One region of the Desulfonauticus submarinus genome, then DNA from elsewhere that is predicted to be linked to it. Evidence: predicted binding sites of a transcription regulator. Region 1 holds the regulator's gene; the other holds the start of a gene.

Region 1 (4,436 bases):
TATGGAAAAGGGACCAATATAAGAGATTGGATTTTTGTCAAAGATCACTGTAAAGGTATTGATCTTGCCCTTAAAAAAGGAGTACCTGGAGAAATTTACAACTTAGGTGGCAATGCAGAAAAACAAAATATTGAGGTAGTAAAAGCTATTCTAGATTTTTTGGGGAAACCCTACTCGCTTATTAAATTTGTCCAAGATAGACCAGGCCATGATTTTCGTTATGCCATGGATTTCAGCTATGCCCAAAAAACACTTGGTTTTAAGCCAAGTGTTAATTTTGAACAAGGGCTAGAAAAAACTTTAAAATGGTATCAAAATAATATTCAATGGATACAACAAGTTCAATCTGGAGAATACTTAAAATTTATGGAAAAGTGGTATGGAAAATAAAATAGCTCTTATTTTAGGTGGACAAACAGGTTTATTAGGTCAAGCAATTACAGATATCTTAAATAAAAACAAGTGGGAAGCAATTTCTCCAGCTAAAAATAAATTTAATATATTTTCCTCTGAAGAACTTAAAAATTTTATTCAAAAACACCATATTTCTTATGTTTTTAATACCATTGCTTATACTCAGGTAGACAAAGCAGAACAAGAACAAAAAAAAGCAATAGAATTAAATAGAACATTTCCTGTAATTTTAGGCAATGTATGTAAAGAACTAGGTATTTATCTAATTCACTATAGCACAGACTTTGTATTTAATGGGCAGAAAGAGTCTCCGTATGAACCAACAGATCCTCCTTGTCCTCTAAACATATATGGGAAAACAAAGCTGGAAGGAGAAAAAAATCTTTTGGAAATAACAAATCTAAAACTTTTAATTATCAGAACTGCTTGGCTTTTTGGTCAAGGAAAAGTTAATTTTGTAAGTAAAATTTTAAATCTTGCTAAAGAAAAACAAACTTTAAATGTAGTTCACGATCAAGTTGGATCTCCTACCTATACTTATGATTTGGCAAAATATTCTCTTCAACTTGTAAATACCAATGCAACAGGAATTTTTCATATAGTAAATTCAGGTCAAGCATCGTGGTGCGAACTTGCTCAAGAAGCTGTACATTGTTTAGGCCTACAATGTAAAATTATTCCTATCTCCTCTCATGAATTCCCCCAAACTGCTAAAAGACCAACCTATTCGGTTTTAAGCACAAAAAAATTCACAGAACAAACAGGAATAACTCCTCGCCCGTGGGTTCAAGCATTAAGAGAATATCTTTATTCTTTTCACTTTTAACTTTTTATTCAGTAAAAATTTTCTATATGTCATTTTCCCTCTTGCTTGACACCTAAATTTCTCATAATTAGTTTTGTATTTACCTATAAACTATCAACGTAAGCCTCAAAAGGACAAAACCATGTTAACACCAAGAGAACAAGAAGTATTAAATACCATTGTAATAAATTTTCTCAAAACCAAAAATCCTATAGGCTCTCGTACAGTAGCAAAACGTTCTACTCTTAATTTAAGTGCTGCTTCTATTCGAAATATCATGGCAGACTTATCTGAAAAAGGATACCTCAGACAACCTCATACTTCTGCGGGTCGAGTTCCTACAGGAAAAGCAATTCGATTATATATAACAAAACTATTTACTCCTGCTCCTTTTAGTCATCAAGAAAAAAAACAAATTGAAAATAAATTAAAACAAAATATGCCCGACCTTGAAAAAACTTTAAGTAGCGCGAGTAAACTTTTATCCTCTGTCTCAGAACAAGTAAGTTTGGTCTTGTCTCCTCAAAAAAAATTAACTCATTGGAAACAAATAGATTTTATGTGGATAAAACCTGGTTTAGTTTTATCCATTTTAGTTCTAGAAGAAGGACTTGTTCAAAATAAAATCATTCAAGTTAATAAAGATATCACTAAAGATGATTTAATCAAATTTAGTAATTTTTTAAATGAAAAATTTAAAGGTTTACCTCTTTATATTGTAAGACAAAAAATACTAGAAGAAATGCAACAAGCACATGCTAAATTTGAAAATCTTTATCAAAAAGCTATGCAGGTAGCACAAAAAACATTTGATGATAACAATCGTAAAGTTTTTGTAGAAGGTACTATCAATATATTGGATAAAGAACAAATAAAAGATATTCAAACAATGAAAGAATTATTTCATTTTTTAGAAGAAAAATCTAGACTTCTAGAAATATTAGATAAAACAATAGAAGAAAATGGATTAAGTATATTAATCGGAGAAGAAGATCTAGAATCATTAGAAGACTATAGTGTTGTATCATGCCCTTATTCCATAAAAGATGAAGCTTATGGTGTAGTAAGTGTAATAGGTCCTATCTATATGAACTATCCTAAAATTATTCCACGTGTTGACTTAATATCCAAAGTGCTTACTGAAATATTTCAAGAATTCTATTAAGATAAGTATAAAACGGAGGACATATGAGTAAAAAAGAAAAATCTCAAAAACAGGACATCTCTTCTAAAAAAACACAAGAGAAACAAGACAAAGACAAAGAAATTTCTTTAAGTAACGAAGAACTAAAAAAACTATGCGAAGAAAAAATATGTCCTGAATGTGCTCAGCTAAAAGAAAAAGAGGAGTTGGTATTAAGAACTTTGGCTGATGCAGAAAACTTAAAAAAACGCTTAGCTAGAGAAAAGGAAGAGTTTTGTAAATTTGCCACTTCTACTCTATTGGAAGACCTTTTACCAATTATAGATAACCTGGAACTGGCTCTAAGCCACTCTCAAAAACAAAATGAATGTGCGAGTTTAACTGAAGGCATAGAAATGACCCTAAAAATGTTCAGAGACGTGCTTAAAAAATATGGTCTAATCCCTGTAGGAGAAGTTGGTGAAAAATTTGATCCAAATATTCATGAAGCAATGGCCCAAGAAGAACGAGAGGATATGGAGGAAGGTATGGTGTGCCAAATGTATCAAAGAGGATACAAACTTCATGACCGACTTCTTAGACCTGCAAGGGTTATTGTTAGCAAAAAGTGTGCAAAATAATATTTTTTTTCAATAAAAAGTCTTTACAAATGAAAAATTAGACTTAACTTTTGAAAACAATAAAAAAATTAAGAAGATAGGAGGATTTAAAAAATGGGTAAAATTATTGGAATAGATTTGGGTACAACTAATAGCTGTGTATACTTTATGGAGGGAAAAGATCCTAAGTGTATTACTAACCCTGAGGGCGGAAGAACCACTCCTTCGGTAGTTGCTTTTACAGATAAGGAAAGACTCATTGGAGAAATTGCAAAAAGACAAGCTATAACCAATCCAGAACGCACTGTATATGCTATTAAAAGATTAATGGGTAGAAAATTTGATGATCCATTGATTCAAAAATGGAAAGAACGTTGTCCATATAAAATTGTACCTGGACCAAACGGAGATGCATATGTTCAAATTGGCGACAAAAAATATAGTGCTCCTGAAATTTCAGCGATGATTTTGCAAAAACTAAAAAAAGATGCTGAGGAGTTTTTAGGAGAGAAAATTACAGAAGCAGTTATCACCGTACCAGCATATTTTAATGATAGTCAAAGACAAGCAACCAAAGATGCGGGTAGAATTGCAGGTCTTGAGGTGAAGAGAATCATAAATGAGCCTACCGCTGCTTCTTTAGCTTATGGAATGGACAAAAAAAAGAATGAAAAAATTGCAGTTTATGACCTTGGAGGAGGAACCTTTGACATTTCTATATTAGAAGTGGGAGATGGTGTAGTAGAAGTAAGAGCAACAAATGGAGATACATTTCTAGGTGGAGAAGATTTTGATCAAAGAATTATTAATTACTTAGTAGATGAATTTAAAAAAGAAAATGGAATTGATCTTTCTCAAGATAAAATGGCCTTACAACGCTTAAAAGAAGCAGCAGAAAAAGCCAAAAAAGAATTATCTAGCTCTTTAGAGACAGATATTAATCTGCCTTTTATTACAGCAGATCAAACAGGTCCCAAGCATTTAAATATTAAACTAAGTAGGGCAAAATTAGAAAAATTAGTAGAGGACTTAGTAGATAGAAGTATTGAACCATGTAAAAAAGCCTTAGAAGATGCTGGATTAAAACCATCTGATATTGATGAAGTAATTTTAGTAGGTGGAATGACCAGAATGCCATTAGTTCAGAAAAAAGTGGCTGAATTTTTTGGTAAGGAACCACACAAAGGTGTTAATCCAGATGAAGTAGTAGCAATGGGTGCTGCTATTCAGGGTGGAATATTAAGTGGAGATGTAAAAGATGTATTACTCCTAGACGTTACTCCATTATCTTTAGGCATTGAAACTTTGGGAGGAGTATTTACTAAATTAATAGAACGCAATACCACAATTCCCACCAAAAAAAGTCAAATCTTCACCACTGCTGCAGATAACCAAAGCTCTGTAACTATCCATGTATTACAAGGTGAAAGACCAATGGCAGCAGACAACATGTCTTTGGGAAGATTTGAGCTTA
Region 2 (4,436 bases), on a different contig from region 1:
GAATTTGTTGGGTTATTAGGATGGGCCAAAATAACCAAAGATGGATACTCCAAACATTTCTCCAAGTCATCAAATGGATATAAAAAATTATTTTCAGACTCTAAATGTACCTTTATTTTGCGCTTTTTTTCACAAAATATACTAATATATTCTCCAAAACAAGGAGGGAACGTTATTATTTGTTTTACTTTTTTTAAAAAAGGTAACAACGGAAAAAGAGCTGAAGAACCGTTAAGAGGCCAAATTTGGCTAATTTTTACACCATAATAAAAAGCCGCTTTCTCTCTAAGCTCCCAATATTCTATATCAGGATAATGAGTAGCTTTAGATAAAAAAGTCTTCCCAATTTCTTCTATCCAATTAGGCGGACCAATGGGGTTTAAACTTGCTGAAAAATCAAAAATTTCTTCTGGTTTGCACTTTAATTCTCTAGCAATACGCCAAACATTTCCACCATGCACAATACTCATCAAAATCAACCTTTTTATCTATATTAATTATAATCAATGTTAAGCCATAGAAACGCAAGAAGCAATAAAAAAGGCCACCCATAGGTGGCCTTTTTAAAGCATAACTTAACTGGAAGATTAATATTAATACATTCCACCCATTCCACCACCAGGCATAGGAGGAGTGTCTTTCTTTTCTTCTGGTTTTTCTGCAATTGCAGCCTCTGTAGTAAGAAGCAAAGAAGCTACAGAAGCAGCATTTTGCAAGGCAATTCTAGTTACCTTTTTAGGATCAATTACACCAGATTTATAAAGGTCTTCATACTCTCCAGTGGCAGCGTTAAAACCTTCACCATCTTTCATAGATTTTACCTTCTCAATTACTACAGCTCCTTCAAAACCAGCATTTTTACAGATCTGAATAAGAGGAGCTTGAGCAGCTTTTCGAACAACTTCTATACCTGCAGCCTCATCATCATCTGCAGGTTTAATATCATCTAAAACAGACAAGCAGCGAATTAAAGCTACTCCACCACCAGGAACAATGCCTTCTTCTACTGCGGCTCTAGTAGCATTTAAAGCATCTTCCACTCTTGCCTTTTTCTCTTTCATCTCAGTTTCAGTAGCAGCTCCAACATGGATGACAGCTACCCCACCAACAATCTTAGCTAAACGTTCTTGTAATTTTTCTCTATCATAGTCAGAGGTGCTTTCTTCAATTTCTGCACGAATTTGTTTAATACGTGCCTTAATATCTTCTGGCTTTCCAGCACCATCTACAATTGTAGTATTTTCTTTATCTATAATTACTCTTTTTGCCTTACCTAAATCATTAATAGTAGCACTTTCTAATTTTACACCCAACTCTTCAGAAATAACCTGACCACCAGTTAAGATGGCAATATCTTGTAACATAGCTTTTCGACGCTCACCAAAGCCAGGAGCCTTTACAGCTGCAACTTGTAAAGTACCTCTAAGTTTATTCACTACCAAAGTAGCCAAAGCTTCACCTTCTACATCCTCAGCAATGATGAGTAAAGGCTTGCTCATTTTAGCTACCTGTTCTAACACAGGCAACAAGTCTTTCATAGAAGAAATCTTTTTATCGTGAATCAAAATAAGAGCATCTTCTAATTCACAAACCATTTTCTCAGGATCAGTGACAAAATAAGGAGAAAGATATCCACGATCAAACTGCATACCTTCTACTACATCTAAAGTAGTCTCTAAACCTTTAGCTTCCTCTACAGTAATTACACCTTCTTTTCCTACCTTGCTCATTGCTTCAGCAATAATATTTCCAATGGTAGGATCGTTGTTAGCAGAAATTGTACCAACTTGAGCAATTTCTTTTTGATCTCTAGTGGGTTTAGCAACCCTTTCTAATTCTTTAACCAAAGCTTCTACAGCTTTATCAATACCTCGCTTAATAGCCATAGGATTACGACCAGCAGCTACTAACTTTAAACCTTCTGTAAAAATGGCTTGGGCTAAAACAGTAGCAGTAGTTGTACCATCACCAGCAATATCACTGGTCTTGCTGGCAACCTCTTTTACCATCTGTGCGCCCATGTTCTCAAACTTATCTTCTAACTCAATCTCTTTAGCTACTGTAACACCATCTTTAGTAATGGTTGGAGAACCAAAAGATTTCTCAATTACTACATTTCTCCCCTTAGGACCAAGGGTTACTTTTACAGCCTCAGCCAAAATATCTACACCGCTTTTTAATTTGGCTCTAGCGTCTACATCAAATTTTATAACTTTAGCACCCATTTCCTTCCTCCTTAACTTAAAATTTTAATTACTCAATAATAGCTAAAATATCATCTTCTCTCATAACCAAGTGCTCAACACCTTCAATCTTTACTTCTGTGCCAGCATATTTGTTAAAGAGAATCTTGTCTCCTACTTTTACAGTCATAGGAATTGTTTTGCCATCATCAGAGACCTTTCCAGGCCCTACAGCTACTACCTCGCCTTTAATAGGCTTTTCCTTAGCAGTGTCAGGAATAATAATTCCACCTTTTGTAACTTCTTCCTCTTCTAAACGCTTTACCAATACTCTGTCATGTAAAGGTTTCAGATTCATACCAATCCCTCCTTCAAGGTTTTTCTTGTCAAAACTGTATTTTTTACACTAATACTTGAGACGGTGGCTCATATAAGCACGCTATTAGCACTCGTCAAGAGTGAGTGCTAAAAATTTTTTAAAAAAATATAATTTTAAATAAAATCAATATGTTACATAAAAGATATAAACTAATTCCCCAATTTTGCTCTCTATTTCATTTTAAAAATAAAAGAATAAACATTAACCTAATACTCTTATTTACCAAACAAATATCAAAGGCGCCCAAAAGGGCGCCTTTATTGACAAGTACATTTTTTAAAAAAGGGAATAAAATCAAATTAAGACTTTAATTCTTCAATAATATGTTTTAGATTTTCTACTTGCTCTGCCAATCTGGTCACAGATTTTTCTGCTTCTTGCATTATCTGTTCTGTTTGCTCAGCAATTTTATTAATTTCTTCAATTTGAGCGTTAATTTCTTCACTAGCTGCAGATTGTTCCTCTGAAGCAGTTGCAATTGCAGTAACACTATCAGCAGCTCTTTCTGCATATTGAACAATTTCCTCAAGCGCTTGACCTGAGTGAGTAATTAATTCTTCTGTTTTAGCAATTATTTGGACTACTTGATCTACATGTTGAATATTATTTTTTGTCCCTATTTGAATTTCTTCAATAGCTTCTCCAACTTCTTTTGTTGCCTGCATTGTTTTTTCTGCTAGTTTTCTAACCTCATCAGCTACTACAGCAAAACCTCTTCCTGCATCTCCTGCCCTTGCTGCCTCAATAGCTGCATTTAAGGCCAATAAATTCGTTTGATCTGCAATATCCTCGATCACTGTAATAATTTTTCCAATATCCTGAGCCTGAGCTCCTAACTTATCCATAGCATTTTTCATTGTATCTGATTTTTCTTTAACTTCTCCCATAATCTCATTTGCTCTACTAACCAAATCATATCCAGCATTCGCCTTTTCCTTTGTTTCCTCAGAAATTTTAGCTGACTCAGAAGCATTTCTAGCTACCTCTAATACTGTCGCATTCATCTCTCCCATAGCAGTTGCTGTTTCCTGTATTCTTTGTCTCTGAAAACTAGCACCAGAAGAAGTTTTGTTTATTTTCTCTAATAAATTCGTACTGTGTTTTTCTAAAACTTTACTTACTTCTTCTACTCTTTTTGCAGCTTCCAGCTTTCCTGCTAAAGTAGCTTCTGCAGCCTTTTTATGTGCTTCTTCTGCTTCAGCCAATGCCTTCTTAGCTTTTTTAGTAGCCTCCTCTGCTAAAAGACTCTTTTCTTGAGCTTCTTTAATTTTATTTTTCAAATTTACCACCATTTCTTGTAAAGCAGTAGCAAGTTCTCCTAACTCATCATCACTTTTAAAACGTAAAGAAGCTTTTAAATCTCCTTTAGCAACCTTTACTGCAAAATCTCTCAAAATATCTATAGGAACTAACACAAATCTTCTAACAACTCCTACTCCAATTAAAAGAAAAATCACTAATATTAGGCTGACTCCTCCTAATAAAATATGTTTCAAATTATTCACTAAAGCTACTTGCCTGCTATCATCAAAAGCATAGGCCAAAACTCCAACCACTTTATTACTAAAATCTCTAATGGGAAAAGCTACAACACCAAAATTATTTTTCTCTTTTACTACTAAGCCATCTAACCCTTTCTCTAACAATTGAATATCAAAAAGCATATTTAACTTTTCATTAGGTGCATAGACTTGTACAAATTTATCCCCTAAAATAGGAAATTTTGTCTTATCTTGTAATTTTGTAGCTATTGGTAGATAACTACTATCCATATACACAGCCAAATATTCTTCTTTGGATTTGCTAGCCGCCTTTAAAATAGAATTAAAATCAACCAAAACTTCTACTGAACCTAAAAGCCTATCTCCTTCTTT

Evidence for each region. Region 1 encodes HrcA, which represses chaperone genes, less so after heat shock. Its sites were predicted from a motif close to TGTTAGCACTCNNNNNNNNNGAGTGCTAACA; they were not measured.
Region 2: groES (co-chaperone GroES) is a predicted target of HrcA. The motif match lies at 2,624-2,654, and genes of this name have one in related genera.

The regions. Positions count from the first base shown of each region.
Region 1 is NZ_FNIN01000003.1:93,160-97,595, forward strand. It holds gene rfbB (dTDP-glucose 4,6-dehydratase) at 1-390, shown strand, start outside; gene rfbD (dTDP-4-dehydrorhamnose reductase) at 380-1,240, shown strand; gene hrcA (heat-inducible transcriptional repressor HrcA) at 1,362-2,384, shown strand; gene grpE (nucleotide exchange factor GrpE) at 2,408-2,983, shown strand; gene dnaK (molecular chaperone DnaK) at 3,077-4,436, shown strand, end outside.
Region 2 is NZ_FNIN01000018.1:16,136-20,571, reverse strand. It holds gene BLP60_RS10190 (cobyric acid synthase) at 1-470, opposite strand, end outside; gene groL (chaperonin GroEL) at 594-2,225, opposite strand; gene groES (co-chaperone GroES) at 2,254-2,541, opposite strand; gene BLP60_RS10175 (methyl-accepting chemotaxis protein) at 2,862-4,436, opposite strand, start outside.